DNA from 3 places in the Pseudomonas sp. CDFA 610 genome. Region 1 is predicted to be linked to each of the others. Evidence: predicted binding sites of a transcription regulator. Region 1 holds the regulator's gene; each other region holds the start of a gene.
What was found. Region 1 encodes FliA, which starts transcription of late flagellar genes. Its sites were predicted from a motif close to CTAAAGTTTNNNNNNNNNNNGCCGNTAA; they were not measured.

Region 1 (9,683 bases):
TCGCGGTGTTGATGACCATGCCGATCATTGGCACGACGCTGGTTCCACGACGCGTGCGCCTGTATTTTGCCGTGGCCATGACGGTGGTTGTCGCGCCCGTATTGCCTGCGATGCCTACGGTGCAGGCTCTGGATCTGAGTGCGCTGTTGTTGATTGGCGAGCAAATCATCATCGGCGCAGGGATGGGGCTCTCTCTGCAGTTGTTTTTCCATATCTTCGTGGTGGCAGGGCAGATCATCTCGACTCAGATGGGTATGGGCTTCGCCTCGATGGTCGACCCTACCAACGGCGTCTCATCGGCCACCATCGGGCAGTTTTTCACCATGCTGGTGACGCTGCTGTTTCTGGCCATGAACGGTCATCTGGTGGTGTTGGAAATTCTTGTTGAAAGCTTCACCACCATGCCGGTTGGCAGCGGTCTGCTGGTCAATAACTTCTGGGAGCTTGCGACCGGGCTTGGCTGGGTCATGAGTTCGGGGCTCAGGCTGGTGCTGCCGGCGATCACCGCGCTGCTGGTCATCAACATCGCATTTGGCGTAATGACGCGTGCGGCGCCGCAGCTCAATATCTTTTCCATCGGTTTTCCGCTGACGCTGGTGCTGGGCATGGTCATTCTGTGGATGACCATGGGCGATATTCTCAATCAATATCAGCCCCTTGCCAGTCAGGCTCTGCAGGCACTGCGCGACATGGTGAGGGCTCGTTGAAATGGCTGAAAACGAGAATGGCCAGGACAAGACAGAAGAACCCACGGAGAAAAAGGTCCGTGACTCTCGGGCTGACGGTCAGATTGCACGCTCCAAAGAGCTGACCACGCTGGTGGTGATGCTGATGGGGTCGGGCGGGGCGTTGATGTTTGGTGGCGGCATCGCGCAGATGATGTTCGAGTTGATGCGCGACAACTTCACCATCACCCGTGAAACCCTGATGGACCAGGATTACATGGGCAAGGCACTGCTCACCTCCGGCATGCATGCGATGGTGGTGGTGCTGCCGTTTCTGATTGCCATGCTCCTGGCTGCGCTGGTCGGTCCGATCATGCTCGGCGGCTGGCTGTTTGCAACCAAGTCGCTGGCCCCCAAGTTCAGCCGCATGAACCCGGCGGCGGGTCTCAAGCGTATGTTTTCTCCTCACGCGCTGGTGGAACTGCTCAAGTCGCTCGCCAAATTCCTGATCATTCTCGCAGTGGCGCTGGTGGTGCTCGGCAAGGAGCGCAACGATCTGGTGGCTATCGCGCACGAGCCTCTGGAGCAAGCCATCATCCACAGTCTCCAGGTGGTGGGTTGGAGCAGTTTCTGGATGGCCTGCGGCCTGATGTTCATCGCTGCTGCCGACGTTCCGTTTGTATTGTGGGAAGCGCACAAGAAGCTGCTGATGACCAAGCAGGAGGTGCGCGACGAGCACAAGAACAGCGAGGGCAGTCCGGAGGTCAAGCAGCGTATCCGTCAACTGCAGCGCGAGATGTCGCAACGCCGGATGATGGCCTCGATCCCCGAGGCCGACGTGATCATCACCAACCCGACTCACTTCGCCGTAGCGCTCAAGTACGATCCCGAGAAGGGCGGGGCGCCGATGTTGCTGGCCAAAGGCACTGATCTGATCGCGCTGAAAATTCGCGAGATCGCCGCCCATAATCAGATCCTGATTCTGGAATCTCCCGGTCTGGCGCGCTCCATCTACTACAGCACCGAGCTGGAACAGGAAATTCCTGCAGGACTGTACCTGGCCGTGGCTCAGGTGCTGGCTTACGTCTATCAGATCCGTCAGTACCATGCAGGTCAGGGCAAGCGTCCGGATCCGCTGGGCGACGTACCGATCCCGCCGGACCTGCAGCGCGACTCCTGATTGTCTGATACGCCTCGTCGATCCTTTCGCCAGCAATCCGCCTCCCGTTCCTTTGCCTCTCAATGCTGCTTTTCTGCCGTTTCACACCCGTATTCACTGGCTTTTGAAAAGTTGGACAGCTTTTTGCAACAGGTCTGTTCAAGGACGCTGTCGGCGTCAAAGTTTTGATCCAGTGCGCAGGTAAAGAATCGGTGGAACGCTCTCAGATACTCAGTAGCGCACGCAGCAACATTGCAGGCCTCGGCCGTGGTCAGTTGGGCGTGCCGCTGTTGCTGCTGATCATGTTGGCAATGATGATGTTGCCTATTCCGCCGTTTCTGCTGGACGTGCTCTTCACGTTCAACATCGCACTGTCCATCGTCGTGCTGCTGGTCTGCGTGTACGCGTTGCGGCCTCTGGATTTCTCGGTTTTCCCGACCATTCTCCTTGTCGCCACGCTGCTGCGTCTGGCACTGAACGTTGCCTCGACACGGGTGGTCATGCTGCATGGCCAGGATGGACACGCTGCCGCAGGCAAGGTGATCCAGGCCTTCGGTGAGGTCGTGATCGGCGGTAACTACGTGGTCGGTATCGTGGTGTTCGCGATTCTGATGATCATCAACTTCGTGGTGATCACCAAGGGCGCAGGGCGTATCTCCGAAGTAAGCGCTCGTTTTACCCTTGATGCGATGCCAGGCAAACAAATGGCAATCGACGCCGACCTCAACGCCGGCCTCATCGATCAGCCTGAAGCAAAACGCCGTCGTGCAGAAGTCGCCGGGGAGGCCGAGTTCTACGGTTCCATGGACGGTGCCAGCAAGTTCGTGCGCGGCGATGCGATTGCCGGCCTGCTGATTCTGTTCATCAACCTCATCGGCGGCATGCTGGTGGGTATCCTGCAGCACAACATGACGTTCGGCGATGCAGGCCGCGTTTACACCTTGCTGACCATCGGTGACGGTTTGGTGGCGCAATTGCCATCACTGCTGCTGTCCACCGCTGCCGCGATCATGGTGACCCGTGCTTCCGGTTCGGAAGAGATGGGCAAGCTGATCAATCGCCAGATGTTCTCTTCCTACAAGGCGCTGGGTGTATCGGCCGGCATCATGATCGTCATGGGCCTGGTGCCGGGCATGCCGCACTTTGCTTTTATCGGCCTTGGTCTGGTAGCGGCTGGTGGTGCCTACCTGCTGTGGAAGAAAGAGAATCAGGTGAAGTTCGAGGCGCTGGCCGAAGTTCAGCGTCAGCAGGATCTGTTGCCGTCACCGACCCGCGTTCAGGATTCCAAGGAGCTGGGCTGGGATGACGTGACGCCGATCGACATCATCGGTCTGGAAGTGGGTTATCGCCTGATTCCGCTGGTGGACCGCAATCAGGGTGGTCAGTTGCTGGCGCGTATCAAGGGCGTGCGCAAGAAGCTCTCCCAGGAGCTTGGCTTTCTGATGCCGACCGTCCACATCCGCGACAACCTCGATCTGGCGCCCAGCGCCTATCGTCTGACGCTGATGGGCGTGATTCTGGCCGAGGCCGAGATCTACCCCGATCGCGAACTGGCGATCAACCCTGGTCAGGTATTCGGCACGCTGAACGGCATCACCGCCAGAGATCCGGCATTCGGCCTGGAGGCAGTGTGGATCGAAATCAGCCAGCGCAGTCAGGCTCAGTCTCTCGGTTACACGGTGGTGGACGCCAGCACGGTAGTGGCGACTCACCTTAACCAGATCCTGTACAAGCACTCGCATGAGCTGATTGGTCATGAAGAGGTCCAGCAATTGATGCAATTGCTGGCCAAAAGCTCGCCGAAGCTGGCTGAAGAGCTGGTTCCAGGTGTGCTGTCGCTGTCGTCGTTGCTCAATGTGCTGCAGGCGCTGCTGGCCGAACACGTACCGGTACGCGACATCCGCAGCATTGCAGAGGCCATCGCCAACAACGCCGGGAAGAGTCAAGATACCGCCGCTTTGGTGGCGGCGGTCCGCGTCGGTCTGAGTCGCGCAATCGTGCAAAGCATTGTAGGCGTTGAGCCGGAGCTGCCTGTCATCACGCTGGAACCAAGGTTGGAACAGATATTGCTCAATAGTTTGCAGAAGGCTGGTCAGGGTCAGGAAGAAGGCGTTCTGCTTGAGCCGAGCATGGCTGAAAAGCTCCAGCGTTCATTGATCGAAGCGGCCCAGCGTCAGGAGATGCAAGGGTTGCCGGTAATCCTTCTGGTAGCGGGTCCGATTCGGGCGATGCTGTCACGATTTGGACGATTGGCTGTACCGAGCATGCATGTTCTGGCGTATCAGGAAATTCCTGACAACAAGCAAGTAACCATCGTAGCGACTGTCGGGCCCAACGGCTGAGGTAGTGAGTCATGCAAGTTAAGCGATTTTTCGCCGCCGATATGCGTCAAGCCATGAAGCTGGTTCGCGATGAGCTGGGCGCTGAGGCGGCCATCATTGGCAACCGCCGCATCGCCGGGGGCGTCGAACTGACCGCCGCGCTGGATTACAAACTCTCTGCGCTGGCACCCCGCGTTCCGAACATGGAACTCGAAGACGAGTTGCGCAAGACCCAGTCGCGCATCGTCTCTGCGCAGGCTGAACTGAACAACCGCAGCGACAGCGATGCCTCGGTCAATCTTCAGTTGTTTTCCGGCAAGCCGATCAGCGCGACCGACACCCACATCGAGCCGACACTCGAAGAGCCGCCACGTCCGTTTGCCTACGCGCCGGCCCCGGCCGCCGAGCCCGCGGGCGGTCAGCGTGCCTTCGAGTCGATGCGCTCCGAATTGAACGGCCTGCGCGAGCTGCTGGAAGTCCAGCTCGGCTCCCTGGCCTGGACCCAGTTGCAGGGCAGCCGTCCGCAACAGGCCAACCTGTGGCGTCGCCTGCAACGCGTCGGCCTGTCCGGTCCGTTGTCGCGTGACCTGCTGTCGATGATTCCGGACATTGACGAGCCCCGTCAGGCCTGGCGCATGCTGTTGGCCCATCTGGCGCGCATGATTGCCGTGCCTGATGTCGAACCGCTGGAAGAGGGCGGTGTTATTGCCATGGTCGGTCCTGCCGGCATGGGCAAGACCACCACGCTGGCCAAGCTGGCCGCCCGTTACGTGCTGAAGTACGGCGCGCAGAACATCGCGCTGGTCAGCATGGACAGCTTCCGCATCGGTGCCCAGGAGCAGCTCAAGACACTGGGCCGTATTCTCAACGTGCCGGTGACTCACGTCGATCCCGGTCAGTCGCTGGCACAGGCTCTCGAGCCTCTGCTGCGCAAGCGTGTGGTCCTTATCGACACTGCCGGACTGCAAGCCAGTGATCCTGCGTTGCGCATGCAACTGGAAAGCCTGGCAGGTCGCGGCATCAAATCGCGTAACTACCTGGTACTGGCCACAACCAGCCAGAAGCAGGTACTGACAGCGGCTTATCACAGTTACAAGCGTTGTGGCCTGGCCGGATGCATTCTGACCAAGCTGGATGAAACCGCCAGCCTGGGTGAAGTTCTTAGCCTGGCGATCAGTCACGAATTGCCGGTGGCCTACCTCACGGACGGACCACGGATTCCTGACGATTTGCACATTCCGCGTCGTCACCAACTGGTGAGCCGTGCGGTCAGCGTGCAAATGCAGGATGAGCCTAGCGAAGAAGCGATGGCTGATATGTTTGCCGACCTCTATCACTCACCTGGCAAAAGGGTAGGTTAAGTGATGGAGACTATTGGAATGTCCCTGCATCGATGGTCTGCCAGGCATTGTTCGTTCGCGAACGTGCAGCCCCCAATGTGGCTTCGGTCTACGCAAGACAAGGTAAAGAAATAACATGGGCAGCATGCATCCCGTACAGGTTATTGCGGTGACCGGCGGCAAAGGTGGCGTCGGTAAGACTAACGTGTCAGTGAACCTTTCACTGGCCCTGGCTGAACTCGGTCGACGCGTCATGCTTCTTGACGCCGATCTGGGTCTGGCCAATGTCGATGTTCTGCTTGGGCTGACACCCAAACGCACGCTCGCCGATGTCATAGAAGGCCGTTGCGAATTGCGCGACGTGCTTCTTCAGGGGCCGGGCGGCGTTCGCATCGTGCCTGCCGCTTCCGGCACTCAGAGCATGGTTCATCTGTCGCCTGCCCAGCACGCAGGTCTGATCCAGGCGTTCAGTGAAATTGGCGACAACCTCGATGTACTGGTGATCGACACGGCGGCAGGCATCGGTGAATCGGTGGTCAGCTTCGTACGCGCCGCGCAGGAAGTCTTGCTGGTAGTCTGCGACGAGCCGACGTCCATCACGGATGCCTACGCACTGATCAAGTTGCTCAACCGCGACTACGGCATGAATCGCTTCCGGGTGCTGGCCAACATGGCCCAGAGCCCGCAGGAAGGCCGCAATCTGTTCGCCAAGCTGACCAAGGTCACGGACCGCTTTCTGGATGTGGCGCTGCAGTATGTCGGGGCTGTGCCTTACGACGAATGCGTGCGCAAGGCCGTACAGAAACAGCGTGCCGTCTACGAAGCCTTCCCGCGTTCCAAATGCGCGCTGGCATTCAAGGCCATTGCTCAAAAGGTCGATACCTGGCCGTTGCCGGCCAATCCAAGGGGTCACCTTGAATTTTTCGTTGAACGACTCGTTCACCAGACCAGTGCGGGGCCTGTCCAATGACAGCGAGCGGCTACCAGATGTACAGCAAGGCTTCCCGGAATTCGCAGTATGAGCTGATCGAGCGTTATGCGCCCTTGGTCAAGCGCATCGCCTATCACTTGCTGGCCCGCTTGCCAGCCAGCGTGCAGGTCGAGGACCTGATCCAGGCCGGCATGATCGGCCTGCTGGAAGTCTCTACCAAATACGACTCCACCAAAGGTGCGAGTTTCGAGACCTATGCGGGTATCCGTATTCGTGGCGCCATGCTCGACGAAGTGCGCAAGGGGGACTGGGCGCCTCGCTCGGTCCACCGCAATACGCGCATGGTAAGCGACGCAATTCGCGCAATTGAAGCGAAAACCGGACGTGACGCTAAAGATCACGAGGTTGCTGCCGAACTCCAGTTGAGTCTCGATGATTATTACGGGATTTTGAATGATACCTTGGGCAGCCGCCTCTTCAGTTTCGACGACCTGCTTCAGGACGGCGATCACGAAGGGCTGCACGAGGACGGTGCCAGCGGTTCGCTTGAACCGTCACGGGACCTGGAAGACGAGCGCTTCCAGGCAGCCCTGGCCGATGCGATTGCCAATCTGCCGGAGCGTGAGCGTCTGGTCTTGGCGCTGTACTACGACGAAGAGCTGAACCTCAAGGAAATCGGAGAGGTCCTGGGTGTCAGCGAATCGCGGGTCAGTCAGTTACACAGCCAGTGCGCAGCTCGTTTGCGAGGGCGTTTGGGGGAGTGGCGAGCGCGTTGACAGTCAAGGTGCGGCCTGGTCCGCACAGTGACTTCAAGCCGGCTGTGCAGAGCGTTACGTGGTAACAGGATAGACAAGGCAGGAGCCTGTCGGGCGGTGCCTCGATGGGCTGTTCGTTCAGGTCTGTACCTGTCGTTTTGCCAAGCCCGTCGTCGTTTCGTACAGCCGGGGGTGTGCTGTGCCAGTATTGAGTGAACAGCGTGTTCAGGTGCTGAACGCGTTAAAGACTGCTTGGAGGTCGAATTGGACAAGAACATGAAAATCCTCATCGTTGATGACTTCTCAACGATGAGGCGGATCATCAAGAACCTGTTGCGTGATCTGGGGTTCACCAACACATCGGAAGCGGATGACGGTCTGACCGCGCTGCCGATGTTGCAGAGCGGTGCCTTTGACTTTCTGGTGACGGACTGGAACATGCCTGGCATGTCCGGTATCGATCTGTTGCGCCAGGTCCGTCAAGACGAGCGCCTCAAGAGCCTGCCGGTGCTGATGGTCACTGCCGAAGCCAAGCGTGAGCAGATCATTGAAGCTGCACAGGCCGGTGTTAACGGTTACGTGGTCAAGCCATTCACGGCTCAAGCGCTGAAAGAGAAGATCGAAAAGATCTTTGAACGCGTCAATAGCTGATGCATGCCGCGAGGGCGCTATGGATAACAATGATTCGATGGCCGACTTTGAGTCGACCCTGAAAAGACACGCGCAGGAACTGGTTACCAGCCTTGAAAAAGGCCGTTTCGGCGAAGCTGTGCAACTGATCCATGAGCTCAACCAGACACGCGACCGCGGCCTCTATCAGGAAGTGGGCAAGCTGACTCGTGAGCTGCACAGTGCAATCGTCAACTTCCAGATCGATCCGCACATGCCTCAGGCCGAAGAGGTATCGCAGATCACGGATGCCACCGAGCGTCTGGGTTACGTCGTGCGACTGACCGAAAATGCGGCCAACCGCACCATGGACCTGGTCGAGGAAAGCACGCCGGTCATGAACGGTCTGAGTTCCGACGCCAAGGCGTTGAGCGAAGACTGGGGACGTTTCATGCGCCGCGAAATCGGTGCCGAGGAATTTCGCGATCTCGCCAAGCGGGTCGATGGTTTTCTGACGCGTACCGAAAAGGAGACTCACGAGGTTTCCGCTCACCTCAATGACATTCTGCTCGCCCAGGATTACCAGGACCTTACCGGTCAGGTGATCAAGCGTGTCACGCAGTTAGTCACTGAAGTGGAAGGCAATTTGCTCAAACTGGTGCTCATGGCCAGCCATGTCGATCGCTTTGCGGGTATCGAACATGACGAAGAATCCATCCTTGCGGAAAAAGATCCTAAAAAACATCTCGCCAAGGGTGAAGGTCCGCAGATTCATGCCGATAAACGTGAAGACGTCGTATCCGGACAGGATGATGTAGACGATCTGCTATCGAGCCTCGGCTTCTAGGTCTGTTGACGGTTAATTTTAGGGAGCACCCCCATGAGCTTCGGCGCCGATGAAGAAATCCTTCAGGATTTTCTGGTAGAGGCCGGCGAAATTCTGGAGCAGTTGTCAGAGCAATTGGTCGAGCTGGAAAGCCGACCGGATGATGCTGATCTGCTCAATGCAATTTTTCGCGGTTTTCACACTGTAAAAGGGGGCGCCGGCTTCCTCCAGCTTCATGAGCTGGTGGAGTGCTGCCATATCGCCGAAAACGTGTTCGACATCCTTCGCAAGGGTGAGCGTCGCGTTGATTCCGAGCTCATGGACGTGGTCCTGGAAGCATTGGACACCGTCAACAGCATGTTCGGCCAGGTGCGCGAACGTACTGACCTGACGCCTGCGACGCCGGAGCTGCTGGCGGCGTTGTCCCGTCTGGCTGAACCACAGTCCAATGACGAAGTCGCAGTTGCCGAGCCTGAACCTGTGGCTGAAGTCGCCGAATCGGCTGCTCCGGTTGCCGAGGCGGCTGGCGGCGACGACATCACGGACCATGAATTCGAACAGTTGCTCGATTCGCTGCACGGCTCCGGGCCGATTGCAGCACCTGCTGCGGCCCCGGCCGCTCAGGCCTCGTCGAGCGACGAGATCACCGATCAGGAATTCGAATCCCTGCTCGATCAGTTGCACGGCAAGGGCAAGTTTGCCGCCGATGCCGCTCCAGCACCGGCCCCTGCGGCCAAGGCTGGCGGCAGCGCACCGGCCAGTGACGAGATCACTGACGACGAGTTCGAAGCATTGCTGGATCAACTGCATGGCAAAGGGTCGTTCGACGCTGCTGTCGTTGCGCCGGTGGCTGTCGAGGCCGTTGCGGCCAAGGCTCCAGCGACGGCACAGGCTGCGGCCTCCGACGAAATCACCGATCACGAATTCGAAAGCCTGCTGGACGAGCTGCACGGCAAGGGCAAGTTCGAGCCTGACGCGGTCGTCGCCAAGGCGCCTGCACCTGCTGCCAAGCCTGCCCCGGCCCCCGCTGCCAAGCCTGCTGCTGCGCCTGCCCCTGCTGCAAAGGCCGAACCTGCG
Region 2 (9,683 bases), on a different contig from region 1:
AAAGTCACCTGTGCAACCTGCCCGTTGGCGACCAGCGAGCTGACCGTAATCAGGCTGCGATCTCTGGGTGCCAGCCCCGGCCGCAGCCAGAGATCGCGGAACAGTGCCTTGGTCGTGTATTCCACGAGGCCCGGCGCAACGGAGCCGACGTTCTTGTCCACTTGCGCAACGCGCGCCTGTTCGGTGGCCTCGTCGAGGGGGAGTCGTGCGGGCGAAACCGGTGCCAGTTGATCGGCATCGATATTACGCACGGCAAACACCTCCTTCGCAATCAGGAGGGTTGCCGTGGCATTGCCCCAGCCCGAGTAATACGCCAGATGATTAATGGTTTCCGAAAGCTCCAAAGGCGTGACGCCATTATCCAGCGCCCGATTGAAGTGGTACGCCATCTCGACCGTCTGGCCTCGCGATATCAATACCGCCACAGTCACCAGGCTCCTGTCGCGCGGGGACAGACCGGGGCGTTTCCACACCTCGCCCAGCAGCAGTGCATCAGTATTGTGGGCCAGTGCCGGAGACACGGCGCGTGCGTCGCCGGGCGTGGGAACCTCATGCTGGAGAGTCCTTTGTCAGTGGCGGCACAGGCGGTGAGCAGAACCGCGAACGTCGAGAGAGCCAGTTTGCCAGCCGTCATAACGCGGCCTCATATTGCGCTTCAGTCACGGCCTCCAGCCACTCGACGTTCTTGCCGTTCTGCGCTTCCTGAATGGCCATGTGCGTCATGCCGGTGGTGGACGTCGCCCCATGCCAGTGCTTGACGCCCGGCGGCGTCCATATCACATCGCCCGGTCGGATCACCTGCTTCTCGCCACCCTCCTGCTGAATCCAGCCTGTGCCGGACGTCACGACCAGGGTCTGCCCCAGCGGATGGGTATGCCACATGGAGCGGGCACCGGGCTGGACCGTGACGTAACCTGCCGACACCTGCGATGGCGAGCGGGCAGGAAGGAGCAGGTCAGCATGAATCTCAAGGTGGTGATTCACAGCGCCAGAGCCTCGATCCGCGTGACACTGGATCAACTCACTGATGCCTCAGCGTCGACAGACATCGTCATTGACCTTCACCGCCAATCCACACTGATGGAGTGCATCGCTGTACTCAATCGGCTCGACAAAGAGCTGTTGAACGCCAACGTCAATAACGCCATAAGTTCCTGAACATCAGGATCGCTGATACGGTCTTCAATCTTCAAAGCCTGGCGCGCGCTCATCGTGTCAGGGCGCAGGTTTTTTCGACGAGGGGGCACAGGAACGCAAGGCGGGCTCGGCAGGGACGCTTGATCAGTGTCCCGAAAACGCAAAAAACCCGCCGGAGCGGGTCGTTTTGCGAACATGACCATTCCGACATCCTGTCAGTAGCCTCCTGGCAATGGTCGATCTTCCCTGATCGCTGCACCGTTCCTTCGCTGCAGCTGTTGAATTGGATCCTACGTTGCTGGCGAGCCAGGCAACAGAGCCAATAACGTCTGACGCTGTAAGCCTTTTGCTATACCTGCAACACGCCCTCTGTAGCAAGGCACCGATATGCGGACACCAGGGTTGCGCTGGGGCAGGTTTGCACAGCGTTCGACACTGACGCACAGCCCGACACCACCCAGCATTGAGCCCTTCGCAAACCCGGTGCTACCATGCGCGACCGCCATGCAGGCAAGGGAATATCCGGTTCATGAGCAGCATTCGCGAGCGCAATAAAGAACTCATCCTGCGCGCCGCCAGCGAGGAATTTGCCGACAAGGGCTTCGCTGCCAGCAAGACCAGCGATATCGCCGCCAAGGCCGGTGTTCCGAAACCCAATGTCTATTACTACTTCAAGTCCAAGGAAAACCTGTACCGCGAGGTGCTGGAAAGCATCATCGAACCTATTTTGCGCGCCTCTACCCCCTTCAACCCCGAAGGCGTTCCGGCCGAAGTGCTCAGCCGCTACATTCGCGCCAAGATTCAGATTTCCCGAGACCTGCCGTTTGCGTCGAAGGTGTTTGCCAGCGAGATCATGCATGGAGCGCCGCACCTGACGCCTGTACAGATCGAACAGCTCAACGGACAGGCCCGCCACAATATCGAATGCATTCAGGCATGGATCGACAGCGGACAGATTGCCCCGCTCGACCCGCACCACCTGATGTTCACGATCTGGGCAGCGACCCAGACGTACGCCGATTTCGACTGGCAGATCGCAACCGTGACCGGCAAGGCTGCGCTGGAGGACAGCGATTACGAAGCGGCGACCCGGACCATCCTGCGTCTGGTGCTCAAAGGCTGTGAGCCGGACAGGTAGCGCGGCAAAAAAACGCGTTCCCCAAACGCAAAAAACCCGCCGAAGCGGGTCGTTCCTGCACATGTCCATCCCGACATCCTGTCAGTAGCCTCCTGGCAATGGCCGATCTTCCGTGATCGCTGCATCGATCCTTCGCTGCAGTTGTTGAATTGGATCCTACATTCACTCAGGGGCATCCGATAGAGCCAATGACGCCTGTTGGTGTAAGCCTTTCGCTATGGTTTCAAAATAGTTCCGCAACCCTGCAAATAAATGTGACGGTCATCTCATGTTTGGTCATGATGCGCCGAGAAGCTGGAGAGGCCCTGATAGTCGGCGTTGGCGCCAGTCGGGACGACCGCTTCAGGGAAGAAAAAAGAAAAAGAAAATAACGTATGGGGTAGAGATCATGAATATGCGCAGTTTGTCCATCAGCCGTCGGTTATGGCTGATTCTTATCGTTTCTGTGCTGATGCTCTTTGTCCTCGCAGCCACCCTGCTCAAGCAGATTCACGACGATCTCTATCAGGCCAAGGCCGAGAAGACCATGCATGTGGTGCAGACCGCCAGCGGCATTCTTACCTTCTATCAGGGCCTTGAAGCCGCCGGCACCCTGCCACGCGAGGCCGCCCAGCAACAGGCCTTGAAGGAAATCAAAGGGCTGCGTTACAGCCAGAATGACTATTTCTGGATCAACGACCTGCAGCCCGTGATGATCATGCACCCGACCAATCCCAAGCTTGAAGGCCAGAACCTGTCGGCCATTCGGGACCCGGACGGTTTTGCGGTGTTCAACGAAATGGTAACGGTCGTCAAAAGCCAGGGCGCTGGTCTGGTCAATTATCGCTGGCCCAAGCCAGGCGCCACCGATCCGGTGAAAAAGACCTCCTACGTCCAGTTGTTTCAACCCTGGGGCTGGATTCTTGGTTCCGGCGTATACGTGGACGATGTGGCCGCAGAGTTCAAGACGCAGATGTGGAACGCCGGGATTTTCATCGCGGGCATCGTGGTGGTCATGATCCTGATGCTGACCCTGATCGTGCGCAGCATTGTTCGCCCTCTCAGAGCGGCCGTCAGCGCGATGGGCAATATCGCTAGCGGCGAAAGCGATCTGACCCGCACGCTGGAAACCCATGGCAGCGACGAGATCACTGAACTGGGCACTCATTTCAATGCATTCATCGCCAAGCTGCGCAACGTGGTGGGCCAGTTGCAGAACTCTGCCGTGACACTCGGGCAGGCGTCCACCGATCTGGGCAACAACGCCGAGCAGGCGCAGAACCGCAGCCAGCAACAGTCGCAGCAGATGGATCTGGTGGCCACCGCCGTCAACGAAGTCACCTATGGCGTGCAGGACGTGGCCAAGAATGCCGAACACGCTGCCAGTGAGATGCGCAATGCCGAATCCCAGGCGCAGCAGGGTCAGGTCAACATCGACAACAGCCTGCGCCAGATCGAGCACCTCTCGGACACGATCGGCCAGGCGGTGGAAGTCATGCAGACGCTGTCCAGCGAAAGCACCCAGATTGGCGGTGTACTGGAAGTGATCAGCTCGATTGCCGAGCAGACCAACCTGCTGGCGCTGAACGCGGCCATCGAAGCGGCACGCGCCGGGGAACAGGGTCGCGGGTTTGCGGTGGTGGCGGACGAAGTACGCCTGCTGGCGCAGCGCACGCAAAAATCCACGGCCGAAATCCAGGCGATGATCGAGCGCCTGCAACGGCATTCGGATGCGGCGGTCAAGGTCATCGGCGACAGCAGTCGTTCCTCGCAGTTGACCATCGAACAGGCCAATCAGGCGGGCCAGAGCCTGACATCGATCAGTCAGGCCCTGCGCAACCTCAACGGTCTGAACGCCTCCATCGCCAGCGCCACGTTGCAACAGTCACACGTGGTCGATGACATCAACCAGAACGTCACCCAGGCCGCACAACTGTCGCAGAGCACTGCGCTGGCAGCCGAACAGTCCACCACGGCCAGCCAGCACCTGAGAAGGTTGAGCGACCAGCTGAACGACCTGCTGAAGCAATTCCGCGTGTAATTGATCGCTTCAACGGTGTGTGCGGGAACCTCCTGCACACACCGTTGCCTGAGACCTGTTCACTAACTGCAGGGGGTCACATGCGCACACTGGAATTGGCAGGCAGCACCGTGCCAGTGCTGGGTCAAGGCACCTGGCACATGGGTGAAAAAGGTCATTTGCGCTCGGCAGAAATTGCCGGGCTGTGTCGCGGCATCGAACAGGGTCTGACCCTGATCGACACCGCTGAGATGTATGCCGACGGCGCCGCCGAAGAAATCGTCGGTCAAGCCATTGCCGGACAGCGCGACAAGGTGTTCGTCGTCAGCAAGGTGTATCCGCACAACGCCAGCCGTACGGGTATTCCGAAGGCTTGCGAGGCCAGCCTGCGTCGGATGAACACCGATTATATCGATCTTTATCTGTTGCACTGGCCGGGTCAGTACCCGCTGACCGAGACCGTCGAAGCGTTCGAACGCCTGCGCGAAGACGGCAAGATCGGTGCCTGGGGTGTTTCCAATTTCGATGTACCGGACATGATCGAACTGGACAACCCGCGTTGCGCCACCAATCAGGTGCTGTACAACCCGGAGCAGCGTGGCATCGAGTTCGACCTGATGCTATGGAGTGCCAATCGTCATTTGCCACTCATGGCGTACTGCCCGATCGGTCAGGCGGGTGATCTGCTGTACCACCCTGCCCTGCATGAAATCGCCAATCGTCACAGCGCCACGCCTGCGCAGATATCGCTGGCATGGGTGCTGCGCCAGGACAACATGATCGCCATCCCGAAAGCGACCGATCCCGAGCACATCCGCTTGAACGTCGAGGCGGAACAGATCAGGTTGACCGAACAAGACCTGGCCGATATCGATCGGGCCTGGCCGACGCCCACCCGCAAGATGCCATTGGCAATGGTCTGATCACTTGGGACGGGGAATGTCGAACTGATCCAGTACAGGGTTCACGGTCCGGCTGAAGGCTTTGCGTTCCTTGCGCTCCTTGACCGAACTGACGATCTCGGAGATGCCCATCCCCAGCCCGATGGCGCCGCTGACCACCCAGCCCACCGGACCTGCCGCCGCGCCAATCGCTGAAGCGGCGGCGGCACCGGCGGCCTGACCGGCAATGGCGCCCACAATCCGGCCGCCCACCGCGGCTGCGACACGCCCTCCAAGCCCCACCGCGGCCTGTGAACCGGCGCGCTTGACGCCGATCTTGTCACCAATGTCGGTCACTTCCTGAAAGGCACTGGCGGCAAGTTTCACGTCTTCTTTCTTGTCATTGGTGTTTCTGTTGGTGCCGCCCGGTACGAACGCCGCGGACATGCCCGGTGCGCCGGACGTGGCTTTCGCAGAAGCCGTCTGGTTGACCACGCTGGCCAGCGCCGGATCGCTGCCCACAATCATCTGCGCCTGTCTTTCGACGTTGTCGCCCAGAAACGCCTGTACATCCGGGTCATTCTGCAATTGGGCGATCTTCTCGCCCAGCGCAGTTTCAGTGGCCTCGGTGCCGCGAATCGAGCGCCCGGCGACCACGTATTCACTCACCTGCTGCAACTCCACCAGAACGGCTGACTTCTGCTCGCCACTGTAATTCTGCGGGTTGGCGAACACGTCCTTGCCCAGGCTGCTGATGTCGGTCTTAGCCACGGCACCTACCGTCGCCGCATCCGAGATCACCCGGGAAAAGCCTTCGTCATCCACAGGCGCCTTGTTCTTGATCCAGGCGCTGATGTCTTTCTTGACCATCAGACCGTCCGGCGCATGGGTCGCCAGCTTTTTGCCGCGCCGGTTGCCCTGATCCATCATCTCGAACATGCCCGGCTGCGCCCAGGTGGTGGCGGCATTCCTGGCGAGATCGGAAAGGCCGGGATTCTCTTCGCTCATGGCCTTCAGCCCGGCACTTGTGGTGCGTCCGTTCACCTTCTTCTGATCTTGCGCGCCCTGAGCGTTGGACGGATCAGATGCTGCGGTGATCGGTTCATAGGCCATCATCATGGCAGCGGAACGTACCAGCTCGGTGGACTGTGGGCCGGCGTCAGGGTTGTCCTTGCGGTAATCATTCAGGCTGTCAGTGCCGCGCTCGACCTGTTTTTCCATATTGCGGGCAAAGGTCCGGGCATCCTTTTTGGTGATCTTGCCATCCGCCTTGCCACCCTGAGCGGTGTCCATCGCGGTTTTCAGATCGGGGTTGGCCTCAAGGAATGCCCAGGCCTTGTCCGCCTGAGGGCCGCCCTCGGCGATCATGCGGGCCACGGCGATCGGCCTGTTCAACTCTCGCGCAGCCTGATCCCTTTCAGCCGGTGGCGTACCGTCGAGCAGCGCATCCCACTTTCCGAGCGCCTTGGACGAGTTGAAGCCCGACTGGTCGATATCCGTGTAGCCGCTCTGAACCGTCTGTGTGTTCTGCCCTGCCAACTGGCTGCTCAAGGCGCTCAGCAGCCGTTTCAACAACGACTCTGCGCCGGTCTGGGCGACGTTGCTGCTCAGCAACTGAGTGAGCGTGCCGGGGTTGCCATACTCGACTCCCGACGCAGCCGGTCCGGACGTCTCGTTCACTTGAGGCGATCCACCGACAGGGTTGAACTGCCCTGATGTAAAAAGCTCGGGGATACTCGTTTCGCGGGAAGCGCGGGCGATCGGGTCACTCATCGGGGGTACCTGCAGGTTGAAGAGACAGCAGCATTCGCCCTGAGTGGCCCCGGAAAGAGCTGAGTTCCAGCGGCGCGAGAAAAGAAAGATCCCGTAACAAGTCGTCACAAATCTGAAATAACCGCTTGTCATCATGCGCACTTCGCCTCCCCGTCCGGGCCTGGCCGCACGTGGACTGCCATGAACAACAGCATCGCGCACCATCATCAGGACTCCGATCTGTTCGGGCTGCTTTACGGCTTCCGCTTTCGGCCCGGTGAAAGCGGTCAGGAAATCGGCTCGGTCGCGGCGCTCGACTATCTGCAGAATCCGACCGACAGCAACGACTTCATCTGGCTGCACCTCAATCTCTCGCACGCAGCCTGCGAACGCTGGATGAAGACCCACCTGGAATTGCCTGAAGAGTTTTTCGAGGCCCTGCACGAAGGCTCGCGCTCGACCCGCATCGAGCATGTGGACGCCACGTTGCTGGCGGTCGTCAACGACGTGGTGTTCGACTTCAACCGGCTCTCGACCGATATCTCCACCCTGTGGGTCTGTGCCCGGCAACGGCTGTTGATCACGGCCCGGCTGCAACCGTTGCGCTCGGTGGACAAGCTGCGCTCGGCAGTCAAGCGTGGCGAGCAGTTCGACTCGCCACTGGAGCTGCTGGCTCACCTGTTGAGCGATCAGGGTGAGGTGCTGACCCAGTTCCTGCGCAAGACCAGCGTGAATGTCGACCGCATCGAGGACCAACTGCTGTCCCAGCGCCTGAGCAACAACCGCTCGGAACTGGGTGCCATGCGCCGAGTGCTGGTTCGTCTGCAACGTCTTCTGGCGCTGGAGCCGGGCTCGCTGATGCGCCTGCTGCATCGCCCGCCACAATGGTTGCGCGAACAGGATGTGCAGGCGTTGCGCCAGTCCATCGAAGAATCATCGCTGGTCATCAACGACCTGACGGCACTGGGCGAACGCATCAAGCTGCTGCAGGAAGAGATCGCCGCCAACCTCAACGAGCAGAGCAGCCGCACCCTCTTCACCCTGACCGTCGTCACGGTGCTGGCGTTGCCGATCAACATCGTCGCCGGCTTCTTCGGCATGAATGTCGGCGGCGTACCGCTTGCCACTGACCCGGAAGGCTTCTGGATTCTGGTGGCCCTGGTCGCGACCTTCACGTTGGTGGCGGGTCGCTGGGCCTTTCGCAAGCGCGGCGATTACTGACGCCTCCCTTGAAGGAGATGACGCTGCCGGTTATCAGGAAACCTGTCTGAATACCCGATGAATTGATCTGTGTCGCATCTCTGTCACATTTTGCAATGACCATGGCAGTAATCTTTCAATCAGGTATTGCGCACATGGCTATCAACGCACTTTCCCCCGACGCCTCTGGCGGGGCGAGCCTGTCGGCAACCCAGTTCGGGCGCAAACCCGGTCGCCTGACCATGACGATCTTCTTCGCCATTCTCATCGCAGGGCTTGCGTTCACCGGTTACAGCCTCAAGCAGGACGTGGATGACATGGGCACGGTGGTCACCACCTGGACGCCTTTCATCCTGTTGGGCGTGGCATTGCTGATTGCGCTGGGCTTCGAATTCGTCAATGGCTTTCACGACACGGCCAACGCAGTAGCTACCGTGATCTATACCCACTCCCTGCCGCCGGGCTTCGCAGTGGTCTGGTCAGGGTTCTTCAATTTTCTGGGTGTGATGCTGTCCAGCGGTGCGGTCGCGTTCGGCATCATCGCCTTGCTGCCGGTGGAACTGATCCTGCAAACCGGTTCGTCAGCCGGTTTCGCAATGATTTTCGCGCTGCTGATTGCAGCGATCATCTGGAACCTGGGCACTTGGTGGCTCGGCCTGCCCGCTTCGTCTTCGCACACGCTGATCGGCTCGATTATCGGCGTCGGCATTGCGAACGCCTTGATGCACGGGCGTGACGGCACCAGCGGTGTGGACTGGTCGCAGGCGACCAAGATCGGTTATTCGCTGCTGCTCTCGCCACTGGTGGGGTTCGCTTGTGCTGCGCTGCTGTTGCTGGCGATGCGCATGTTCATCAAGAACCGTGCGCTCTACAAAGCGCCGGAAGGCAACGCCCCGCCGCCATGGTGGATCCGCAGCCTGCTGATCGTGACCTGCACCGGCGTATCGTTCGCCCACGGTTCCAACGACGGGCAGAAAGGCATGGGGCTGATCATGCTGATTCTGGTCGGCACCCTGCCGATGGCCTACGCGCTGAACCGCACCATGCCTGCCGATCAGGCGACGCAGTTCGCGGCAGTGGCCGAGGTCACGCAACAGGCGCTGATTCGCAGCGCCCCGCTGCCTGCCCCGACAGATTCGCGCCAGACGCTCTCGGATTATCTGGTCAGCAAGGAATCGACGCCGGACCTGATTCCAGCGCTGGCGGTGATGGCGGGCAAGATCGGCAATGAAGTACGCATTTACGGCTCACTGTCCAAAGTGCCTGCCGAGGCGGTCACCAACGTGCGAAACGACATGTACCTGACCTCGGAAACCATCCGCGTGATGGAGAAGAAAAAGGTCGGAAATTTCGACGTAGACACCCAGAACAAGCTGGAAGCCTTCAAGAAACAGATTGATGACGCCACGCGCTTCATTCCAACCTGGGTCAAGATCGTGGTCGCCATCGCGCTGGGCCTGGGCACCATGGTTGGCTGGAAACGGATCGTGGTGACGGTGGGTGAGCGAATCGGCAAAACTCACCTGACCTACGCCCAGGGCGCCTCGGCGGAAGTGGTGGCGATGTTCACCATCGG
Region 3 (9,683 bases), on a different contig from region 1:
GGAATGTCCATGCAGGCGTCCGCACTTATGGCCCTCCGGCACGTGTGGGAGGCGGTGGGCTGACTCAAATGTAAACTCTTTAAAGATTTCCAAAATGTATTAGCTCTAGGAAAATGGCGATCGCCGATGCGAAAAATGCAGGCCACGAGTTTAACAGCAATGGTTTGAAACTCCATGATTGAGGAGGGGGAAGGGAGGTTTCAGTACTCGGAAATGATGGCTCGTAGCCACATGTGTTCAGTTTGAATTAAGTTCCCGGCGCTATGATGGCCGCCATAAAAGCATCGGCCATCATGGAGCCCTCCAATAATGAAAATGCCGATCACTCTAATGACCGCGTTAGCGCTTTCAATGGCTGCCTGTATCATTCATGCACGCAACGTTGATCCCGATGAGGTTTTGCGATTGAGCAGTGCGGGGACGCTGCAGCCGTATGAGTACCTTGACGCACAGGCGCTTTCCACGCATCCCGGCGCCAGGATCATCGACACAGAGTTGAAGAGCCAGTACGGCAGGTATGTTTACAAGGTCGAGCTATTGGACGCCAAAAACGTTGAATGGGACCTCGAAATAGATGCTGTCACTGGTCATGTCTTCCGGAATCATCAGGATAATTAATGAATGTCGACAAGCCTCTCTGCGCAATCCTTGGTCTGAGCCTGGTTTGTTCCTTTGCGTATGCCAGAGATCTGAATCAGGATGAAGCCCTCAGGCTGAGACAACAGGGCGTCATCCTGCCTCTCGAGCAATTCATCGAGCATGCGTTGGGCCTCCATCCGGGTTCCAAGTTGCTCGAGGCTGAGCTTGAAGAAAAACACGACGTTTACGTGTACGAATTTGAATTGCTGACCCCGCAGGGCGTTGTTCGCGAGCTGAAGTTCGACGCTCGCGATAGCCGGCTGCTGAAAGACGAGGAAGATTGATGCGTCTGTTACTGGTTGAAGACCACGTGCCCCTGGCGGACGAACTCATCGCCGCACTTGGGCGGCAAGGCTACGCGGTTGACTGGTTGGCCGACGGGCGTGACGCCGTCTATCAAGGGGCCAGCGAGCCTTATGATCTTATCGTGCTGGACCTGGGTTTGCCCGGCCTGCCCGGTCTTGAAGTGCTGGAGCAATGGCGAAGCAATGGTCTCGCCATTCCGGTGCTCATACTCACTGCCCGTGGCTCATGGTCCGAGCGCATCGAAGGGCTCAAAGCCGGCGCTGATGATTACCTGACCAAGCCCTTTCATCCTGAAGAGCTTCAGCTGCGCATCCAGGCATTGCTGCGCCGCTCGCACGGGTTGGCCAACCAGCCTACGCTGGAAGCGGCAGGCCTGAAGCTGGACGAGGGGCGACAGTCAGTATCGCTCGATGGTGCCGATATCCAGCTAACGTCGGCCGAGTTTCGGCTGTTGCGCTATTTCATGCTGCATCCCGAGCAGATTCTCTCCAAAAGCCATCTCTCCGAGCATCTGTACGATGGAGAAAACGAACGTGATTCCAATGTGATCGAGGTGCACGTCAACCATCTGCGTCGCAAGCTGGGACGGGGTGTGATCGAAACGCGCCGTGGTCAGGGCTATGTGTATGGTGGGGCAGGCGGTTGAAGTCCATACAGCGGCGATTGAGTCTGGGCCTGATCGCCGTCATGGTTGTCGTGGGTCTGGTCATGGCGCAGACCAGCCTCTGGCTTTTTGAACTGGGCCTGCAGCGTTATCTGGAATCGGGCCTGCGTAACGAAAGCGAGAATCTGCTCGTTGCGCTGGTCCGCGGGCCGGCAGGCCTGCAACTTGACGATCATCGGCTGTCAGGCGCCTATCAGCGTCCATTATCCGGACATTACTTCCGCATGGATCTGCCACAAGGTCACTGGCGGTCGCGTTCGCTCTGGGATTTCGAGCTGCCCGAGTCAGGCCCCGTCGGCTTGCATGCCAATTTTGAACTCGGCCAGACCGGTCAGTCGCTGTTGATGCTGACGGCGGAATACCGAAAGTTCGGCAAGAAAATCACGATCACCGTGGCTCAGGACTACACGCCGGTCAAAGCCAGTTTCCGCCGGATGCAGCAGATCGGTCTGGGGCTGGGGCTTGCAGCGTTGATACTGGTACTCGTGCTGCAGCGCGTCACGGTCTTCAGAGCATTAAGGCCACTGGAAACGGTTCGTGAACAGATTTCACAACTTCAGCAAGGTCAGCGTTCACAGCTGGACGAGCATGTACCGCTCGAGCTTGAGCCGCTGGTTGCCCAGATCAACCATTTGCTTGCCCATACCGAAGACAGCCTCAAGCGCTCGCGCAATGCGCTAGGTAACCTGGGACATGCGCTCAAGACCCCTTTGGCGGTGCTGCTCAGTCTCGCGCTGAGTGATCAGCTCGACAACAATCCGGCGCTGCGTAAAACCCTTCAGGAACAGCTTGAAAATATTCGGCTGCGTCTGGAGCGCGAGCTTAACCGCGCCCGGCTTTCAGGTGACGCGCTGCCCGGCGCGCGCTTTGATTGCGACACCGAGTTGCCTGGTCTTTTCTCCACGCTAGGCATGATCCACGGTGGTCATCTTGATTTGATCAACAAGGTGGAAGGCGGCATGTACCTGCCCTGGGATCGGGAAGACATTCTCGAGTTGCTGGGTAACCTGCTGGACAACGCATGCAAGTGGGCGGACAGCGAGGTGCAATTGGATATCCTGCGTCAGCATCAGGGTTTCCGTTTGCTGATTGACGATGACGGCCCCGGCATTCCCGAATCCAGGCGCGCAGAAGTGTTCAGCCGGGGAGCACGTCTGGACGAGCAGATCACGGGGCACGGTCTCGGTCTGGGTATCGTTCGCGACATCGTTGAGGCTTGGGGTGGCCAATTGCAGCTGCTCGACAGCCCATTGCACGGACTGCGGGTACAGATCGATCTTCCCGAGCGAACCGCTCCCTGAGCATCTTCAGTTCAGCCTGACAGAAAATCAGGACCGATCTTCATATTCAGACAAGGCTGCCGATAAAGGAGGGGTATACCTGACTTTATAACAATAACCATAAGGCCAATCCTATGCGTCTTAGTCTGAAAGCCAAGGTGCTGTCACTGGCAATACTGCCGGTTCTGATGTTCGGGCTGGTGATCAGCGCGACGACCGTATTCATGCTGCACCAGCAGGCTGACCGAGAGGTCAGCGACACGCGAGAGCGCCTGCTCTCCGAGGCCAAGACCACCCTGCAAAACTACGTTGCTATCGCGATGACCGCCATCAAGCCGTTGTATGAGGCATCAGCTCCGGGTGATGAAACAGCAAAAGCCACGGCTATCAAGTTGCTGTCCGCAGTGTCCTACGGCAAGGATGGCTATCTCTTCGGCTACGACTCCCAGGTCATTCGTATTTTCAGAAGTACCAACCCCGACGGTCTGGGCAAGAGCTTCAATGACGTGCGTGACCCGAATGGGGTTTACCTCAATCGGGAACTGGTTGCCGTCGGCAAGGCGGGAACCCACTATGTGATGTATTCCTCGGCGCTCCCTGGCAAGACCGAACCTGTGCCCAAGATCGGTTACACCGATTATCTGCCCAAATGGGACCTGGTTGTAGGCTCTGCGGTCAATCTGGACGGCATCGATGCTCAGGTCGCCGTCGTCAGGCAGAACGTGGAAGCTCGCTTGCAGGAAATGCTCTACAGCATCCTTGGAATCACCTTGCTGGTCCTGGTGGTCATCAGTGTTGCTGGGATGCTGCTGACCGGCACGTTGTTGCGCCCCCTGCGCCTGATGAAAGACAACCTCGACGACATCGCTGCAGGCGAAGGCGATCTGACACGTCGTCTGGCTGTAACCAGCAACGACGAGCTGGGTGAACTGGCGACCTCCTTCAACCGCTTCGTAGACAAGATCCACGGGCTGGTGCGGCAGATCACTGAAATGACCGGACAGCTGAACGGGTTGGTGAGTGAAGTGTCGTCGCAGGCTCAGCGTTCAGAAAGCGCAATGGAGCGTCAGCGCCACGAGACGGATCAAGTGGCCACCGCCATCAACGAAATGTCGGCCGCCGCGCAGGAGGTCGCCAAGAGCGCCCAAGGCGCTTCGGTGGCCGCGCAGCAGACCGATGAGCAGGGGCGCACGGCCAAGCGTGTCGTCGATGGCAGCATTCGGCAGATTCACGCGCTGGTGGACGATATTCGCAAGAGCGGTACGTCGCTGGACAGCTTGCAGCAAGACGTGTCGTCAATCGTCAGCGTGCTCGGTGTCATTCGCTCCATTGCCGAGCAGACCAACCTTTTGGCCCTCAACGCCGCCATCGAGGCTGCAAGGGCAGGGGAAGCCGGTCGCGGTTTTGCCGTGGTTGCAGATGAGGTGCGAGCGCTTGCCAGCCGCACCCAGCAGAGCACGCAGGAAATCCAGGCAATGATTGATCGCCTGCAGCACGGCACGCAGGAAGCCGTCTCCGCCATGCGTCGTTCCAGCGAGGCCGGTGACGGGACGTCGACCCAGGCCAACGAGGCGGGTCTATCGCTAAGTACCATTGGCGAGCTGATTGCGACCATCAACTCGATGAACGCTCAAATCGCGAGTGCGGCTGAAGAGCAGACGGCCGTGGCGGAAGAAATCAATCGCAGTGTCCATCAGATCGCCGGAGCGGTCGAAAGCGTGGCAGACGAAACCCGGCAAAGTGCGCAGACCTCGCGCAGTCTTGCTGAACTGGGCTCACGTCTGGATGGATTGGTTGGCCAATTTCGGGTCTGACCCGGCTGTCGTCGTTTCCCACGGCACTCGTACGTTTGTCCGCTGACTAAGAGCTAGGCCGCGCGCAATGCGCGGTCTACTGACATGGACTGGACATGAACGAAACCGTACAGCAATACAAGACACTACTCCTGCTACTGGTGGGGGTGACCGTTGCCTTTATCTGGATTCTGCTGCCGTTCTACGGCGCAGTGTTCTGGGCCGTGATTCTCGGCATTATCTTTGCGCCGCTTCAGCGCAGACTGTTGCTTCGATTCGGTTGGTCACGCAACCTGACATCCCTGTGCACGCTGATCATCTGTTTGGTTATCGCCATTTTGCCGGTGATCATCATCAGCGCGTTGCTGGTTCAGGAAGGCACCACCCTGTACAAAAACGTCGAAACCGGGCAACTGGACATCGCGGGCTACCTGGCTGAATTCAAGACCCTGTTGCCGCACTCGCTGCAGGCGCTGCTTGACCGGCTTGGCATGGGCGACCTTGAAGGGCTGCGCGACAAGATTGCCAAGGGCGCGATGCAAGGCAGCCAGTATCTGGCGACTCAGGCCTTCAGTTTCGGGCAGGGGACCTTCGATTTCGTGGTCAGCTTTTTCATCATGCTTTACCTGCTCTACTTCTTCCTGCGCGACGGCCACGAACTGGTCCGCAAGATGCGCAACGCGGTCCCACTGGCTGAACAGCAGAAGCGCCGCCTGCAACTCAAATTCACCCGCGTCGTACGTGCTACGGTCAAAGGTAACGTCGTGGTGGCGGTCACGCAGGGTGCGTTGGGCGGGTTCATCTTCTGGGCGCTGGACATCCCGAGCGCACTGCTCTGGGCGGTCATCATGGCCTTTCTGTCGTTGCTGCCGGCGGTGGGCGCGGGGATCGTCTGGGCGCCTGTGGCGTTGTACTTCCTGCTCAGCGGTATGATCTGGCAGGGCGTCGTTCTGGGGCTGTTCGGTGTCTTCGTCATTGGTTTGGTAGACAATGTGCTGCGTCCGATTCTGGTCGGCAAGGACACCAAGATGCCGGACTACCTGATCCTGATCTCTACACTTGGCGGCATGTCGGTGTTCGGCCTGAACGGCTTTGTCATCGGCCCGCTGATTGCTGCGCTGTTCATCTCCACCTGGGGACTGTTCAGCAGTGCCAAGAAACCCGTTCGATTGCCGGGTTAGCATTGTCCGAGGCGAAAAAAAACCCTGCCAGGCGGCAGGGTTTTTTATGTTCAGGCAATCAACCCGGCATGTGAATACCCGCGTTCACCACCAGATCCAGCAACGGTTGTGGGTAGACACCCAGTACAAACGTCAGGATCGCCACGGCCAGTAGCATGACGCCACCGGTGCGCTGCGCCCAGTTGAAGGCTGCGTCGTGACGCGGCAGCTTGGCATCGACCAGGTACATCGTGACCATGACGCGCAGGTAGTAGAACAGGCCGATGGCGCTGCCCAGTACCAGTGCGCCGACCAGCCACCACAGCTGAGACTCGACACCCGTCGCGATCATGTAGAACTTGCCGATGAAGCCAGCCGTCAGCGGAATACCCGCCAGCGACAGCAGCATCAGGGTCATGACAGCGGTCAGGTACGGACGACGCCAGAACAGACCACGGTATTCGAACATCGCATCGGCGTCGCGACCGCTGTACGGCGACGACATCATGGTGATCACGCCGAAGCTGCCCAGAGACGTCAGCACGTAGGTGGCCAGATAAACACCGATGGCTTCGACCGCCATACCTTTGCTGGCCACCAGCGCGATCATCAGGTAACCGAAATGCGCGATGGAGGAATAACCCAACAGACGCTTGAGGTTGGTCTGAGTCAGTGCCAGCAGGTTACCGACCAGAATCGAGGCCACTGCGATGACTGCCAGTACGTCCTGCAGCACACCGCTGCTGGCGGCTGGCGAGATCTGGAACAGGCGCACCAGCACAGCGAACACCGCAACCTTGCTGGCCGTGGCCAGAAACGCTGCAACCGGAGCAGGAGCGCCTTCGTAAACGTCTGGCGTCCAGAGATGGAAAGGCACCAGCGACAGTTTGAATGCCAGGCCGACCAGCATCATTGCCAGACCCAGGCTCGCAATCGGGCTAGGCATACCGGTCGCAGCGATGGCCTTGCCGATGCCTTCGAAACTCAACGAGCCTGCTTCCGCGTACAGCAACGCCATACCGAACAGCAGAAAGGCCGAACCCGCAGCCGACAGCACCATGTACTTGATGCCGCCTTCCAGCGAGCGCTTGTTGAAGAAGGCATAGGCCACCAGACCGTAGACCGGCACCGAAAGCAATTCGAGACCGATGAACAGGCCAGCAAGGTGCTGAGCACTCACAAGAACCAGACCGCCAGCGGCTGCCAGCAGGATCAGCAGGTAGAGTTCTTCGCGGTTGCCCGGATACCCGACCTTGGCGTCGCCCAGATAGGCATGAGCCATGGTGACGCACGCCAGGGTAGAGGCGAGGATGATCGCCATGTACAGGCAGGCGAAGTTGTCGATCTGCAGCAGCGGTGTGACTGCCAGCGGGGCAACCTTCAATGCCGGGTAAATGGAAAGCAGGGCCAGGTTCAGACCCGCTACCGAGAGCAGAAAGGTTTGCGAGTGATTGCGGCGCCAAGCGATCGCCAGCATCACCACAACGATGGTGATGCTGGTGATCAGCAGCGGCGCAAGCGCAATAAAGTGTTGAATCGTCAGGTCCATAGCGCTCTTACCGGGCCGAAGCGAGTTGAGTGAAGGCAGTGCCTAGCCATTGCTGCACGCCGTGCATGGTCGCTGCCGAGGTGTCGAGAATCGGCTGCGGGAAGACCCCTAGCACAATCAGCAACACGGCAAGGCCCAGCACCATGATCATTTCCCGTCTATCCATGCCCTTGAGAATCTCGTCCGATCTGGACGGGCCGAAGTAGGCGCGGTGGATCATGATCAGCGAATAGACAGAGCCGAATACCAGACCGGATGTGGCAATGGCGGTGACCCATGGCGAGCTGACAAAACTGCCCAGCAGGATCAGGAACTCACCGACGAAGTTACCGGTGCCTGGCAGGCCCAGAGAAGCGGCCGCGAAGAACAGGCTGATGGCTGGCAGATAAGCGATTCGCGACCAGAGGCCACCCATTTCGCGCATGTCACGCGTGTGCAGGCGCTCGTACAGCTGACCACTGAGGATAAACAGCGCAGCAGCCGACAGACCATGCGCCAGCATCTGTACAACGACGCCTTGCAGAGCCTGCTGGCTGCCGGAGTAGATACCGATCAGCACGAAGCCCATGTGCGAAACGCTGGAGAATGCGATCAGACGCTTGATATCGGTCTGGGCGAACGCCAGGAAAGCACCGTAGAAGATACCGACCAGGCCGAGCGTCATCGCGATCGGTGCGAACTCTGCCGAGGCATTAGGGAACAGCGGCAGTGCGAAACGCAACAGACCATAGGCCGCAGTCTTCAGCAGGATACCTGCCAGATCGACAGAGCCTGCTGTCGGCGCCTGAGCGTGCGCATCCGGCAGCCAGGAGTGAAACGGTACGACCGGCAGCTTCACGGCGAACGCGATGAAGAAGCCCAGCATCAGGATGTACTCGGTGCCTGGCGCTAGTTTGGTTTTCAGCAAGTCGGCATAGGCAAAGGTGATGACACCTGTCTGATTGAAGTGCACCAGCACCAGGCCCAGAATCGCCACCAGCATGATCAGGCCGCTGGCCTGAGTGAAGATGAAGAACTTGGTCGCGGCATAGATACGGGTTTTCTTGCCGTCTGCCGAGCTGTGACCCCAGAGCGCGATGAGGAAGTACATCGGCACCAGCATCATTTCCCAGAAGAAGAAGAACATGAACAGGTCGATGGCGAGAAACACGCCCACCACGCCGCCCAGAATCCACATCAGGTTAAGGTGGAAGAAGCCTACCTTGCGCTGGATTTCCTTCCAGGAGCACAGCACCGACAGCACGCCGAGCAGGCCGGTCAGCAGAATCATCAGCAACGACAGGCCATCAAGGGCCAGGTGTACGTCGATGCCGAAACGGGTGATCCACGGCTGGTGAAATTCCAGGGTCCAGGTCGGATCCGCACCGGGCACCGGCGCGTAGCCGAAGTTGCCGGTGGCCCAGAGCCAGAGGCCCAGGGCCAGTTCGAGGGTCATGGTCAGCAGCGCGATCCAGCGCGGCAGGGTAGGGCCGAAGCGCTCACCCAGCCAGCACAGCAGGCCGCCGATAAAGGGGATCAGGATTAGCCAAGGCAGAATCATGACGGGCTCAATTCCTTTCGCAAATTCGCAAGGTTCATGTCAGACCGCAACCAGAATGACGGCACCGAGTACCAGAACGGCACCCACGGCAATCGAGGCAGCATACCAACGCAGCTGGCCGGTCTCGGTACGGCTCATGGTGTCATGACCGCCTTTGACCAGACGTGGGATCAAGCCGATGGTGCGGTCGAACGGATCGCTACGCAGCAGATGACTGATCGCCAGATAAGGTTTGACGAAGAGCTTGTCGTAGATCCAGTCGAAGCCCCAGGCGGCGAACCACCAGGCTGACAGGAAACGGCCCGGACCGCTGTTGGCAATGGCTGTTGCCAGACGACGCTTGCCGAGGAACAGCAATGCCGCAAGCAGAATGCCCGCCAGTGCGATGGCGCCCGAGGCGATTTCCAGGCTGTGCTTGGCTTCGCCACCGGCATGGCCAACGCTTTGCGGCAATACGCCGGCCAGCGGAGGCGTGATCAGCGCGCCGATGAAGGTCGACAGTACGATCAGCACCGACAGTGGCAACCAGTGAGCGATGCCGTGACCCGCGTGCGCTTCGGTCTTGGCTTCACCGTGGAACGCGATGAAGATCAGGCGGAAGGTGTACAGCGATGTCATGAACGCACCGACCAGACCGGCGTACAACAGACCGTTGTTACCGCTGGCGAACGCTTCCCAGAGGATTTCGTCCTTGGAGTAGAAGCCTGCCGTCAACAGTGGCAGCGCGGCCAGAGCGGCACCACCAACGATGA

Region 2: KDX39_RS03980 (methyl-accepting chemotaxis protein) is a predicted target of FliA. The motif match lies at 2,541-2,568, and genes of this name have one in related genera.
Region 3: KDX39_RS15735 (methyl-accepting chemotaxis protein) is a predicted target of FliA. The motif match lies at 2,949-2,976, and genes of this name have one in related genera.

What each region holds. Positions count from the first base shown of each region.
Region 1 covers NZ_JAGTPM010000006.1:69,348-79,030, forward strand. Annotated here, with positions in the region: gene fliR (flagellar biosynthetic protein FliR) at 1-707, shown strand, start outside; gene flhB (flagellar biosynthesis protein FlhB) at 709-1,845, shown strand; gene flhA (flagellar biosynthesis protein FlhA) at 2,037-4,166, shown strand; gene flhF (flagellar biosynthesis protein FlhF) at 4,178-5,506, shown strand; gene fleN (flagellar synthesis regulator FleN) at 5,622-6,455, shown strand; gene fliA (RNA polymerase sigma factor FliA) at 6,452-7,192, shown strand; gene KDX39_RS12555 (chemotaxis response regulator CheY) at 7,448-7,822, shown strand; gene KDX39_RS12560 (protein phosphatase CheZ) at 7,842-8,627, shown strand; gene KDX39_RS12565 (chemotaxis protein CheA) at 8,661-9,683, shown strand, end outside.
Region 2 covers NZ_JAGTPM010000002.1:205,099-214,781, forward strand. Annotated here, with positions in the region: gene KDX39_RS03960 (carboxymuconolactone decarboxylase family protein) at 1-521, opposite strand, end outside; gene KDX39_RS03965 ((R)-mandelonitrile lyase) at 631-984, opposite strand; gene KDX39_RS03970 (hypothetical protein) at 961-1,158, shown strand; gene KDX39_RS03975 (TetR/AcrR family transcriptional regulator) at 1,667-2,275, shown strand; gene KDX39_RS03980 (methyl-accepting chemotaxis protein) at 2,664-4,295, shown strand; gene KDX39_RS03985 (aldo/keto reductase) at 4,376-5,197, shown strand; gene KDX39_RS03990 (type III effector HrpK domain-containing protein) at 5,198-6,928, opposite strand; gene KDX39_RS03995 (transporter) at 7,109-8,128, shown strand; gene KDX39_RS04000 (inorganic phosphate transporter) at 8,263-9,683, shown strand, end outside.
Region 3 covers NZ_JAGTPM010000007.1:400,597-410,279, reverse strand. Annotated here, with positions in the region: gene queD (6-carboxytetrahydropterin synthase QueD) at 1-93, opposite strand, end outside; gene KDX39_RS15755 (PepSY domain-containing protein) at 310-618, shown strand; gene KDX39_RS15750 (PepSY domain-containing protein) at 618-923, shown strand; gene KDX39_RS15745 (response regulator transcription factor) at 923-1,591, shown strand; gene KDX39_RS15740 (sensor histidine kinase) at 1,588-2,910, shown strand; gene KDX39_RS15735 (methyl-accepting chemotaxis protein) at 3,024-4,703, shown strand; gene KDX39_RS15730 (AI-2E family transporter) at 4,799-5,863, shown strand; gene nuoN (NADH-quinone oxidoreductase subunit NuoN) at 5,922-7,391, opposite strand; gene nuoM (NADH-quinone oxidoreductase subunit M) at 7,399-8,931, opposite strand; gene nuoL (NADH-quinone oxidoreductase subunit L) at 8,971-9,683, opposite strand, start outside.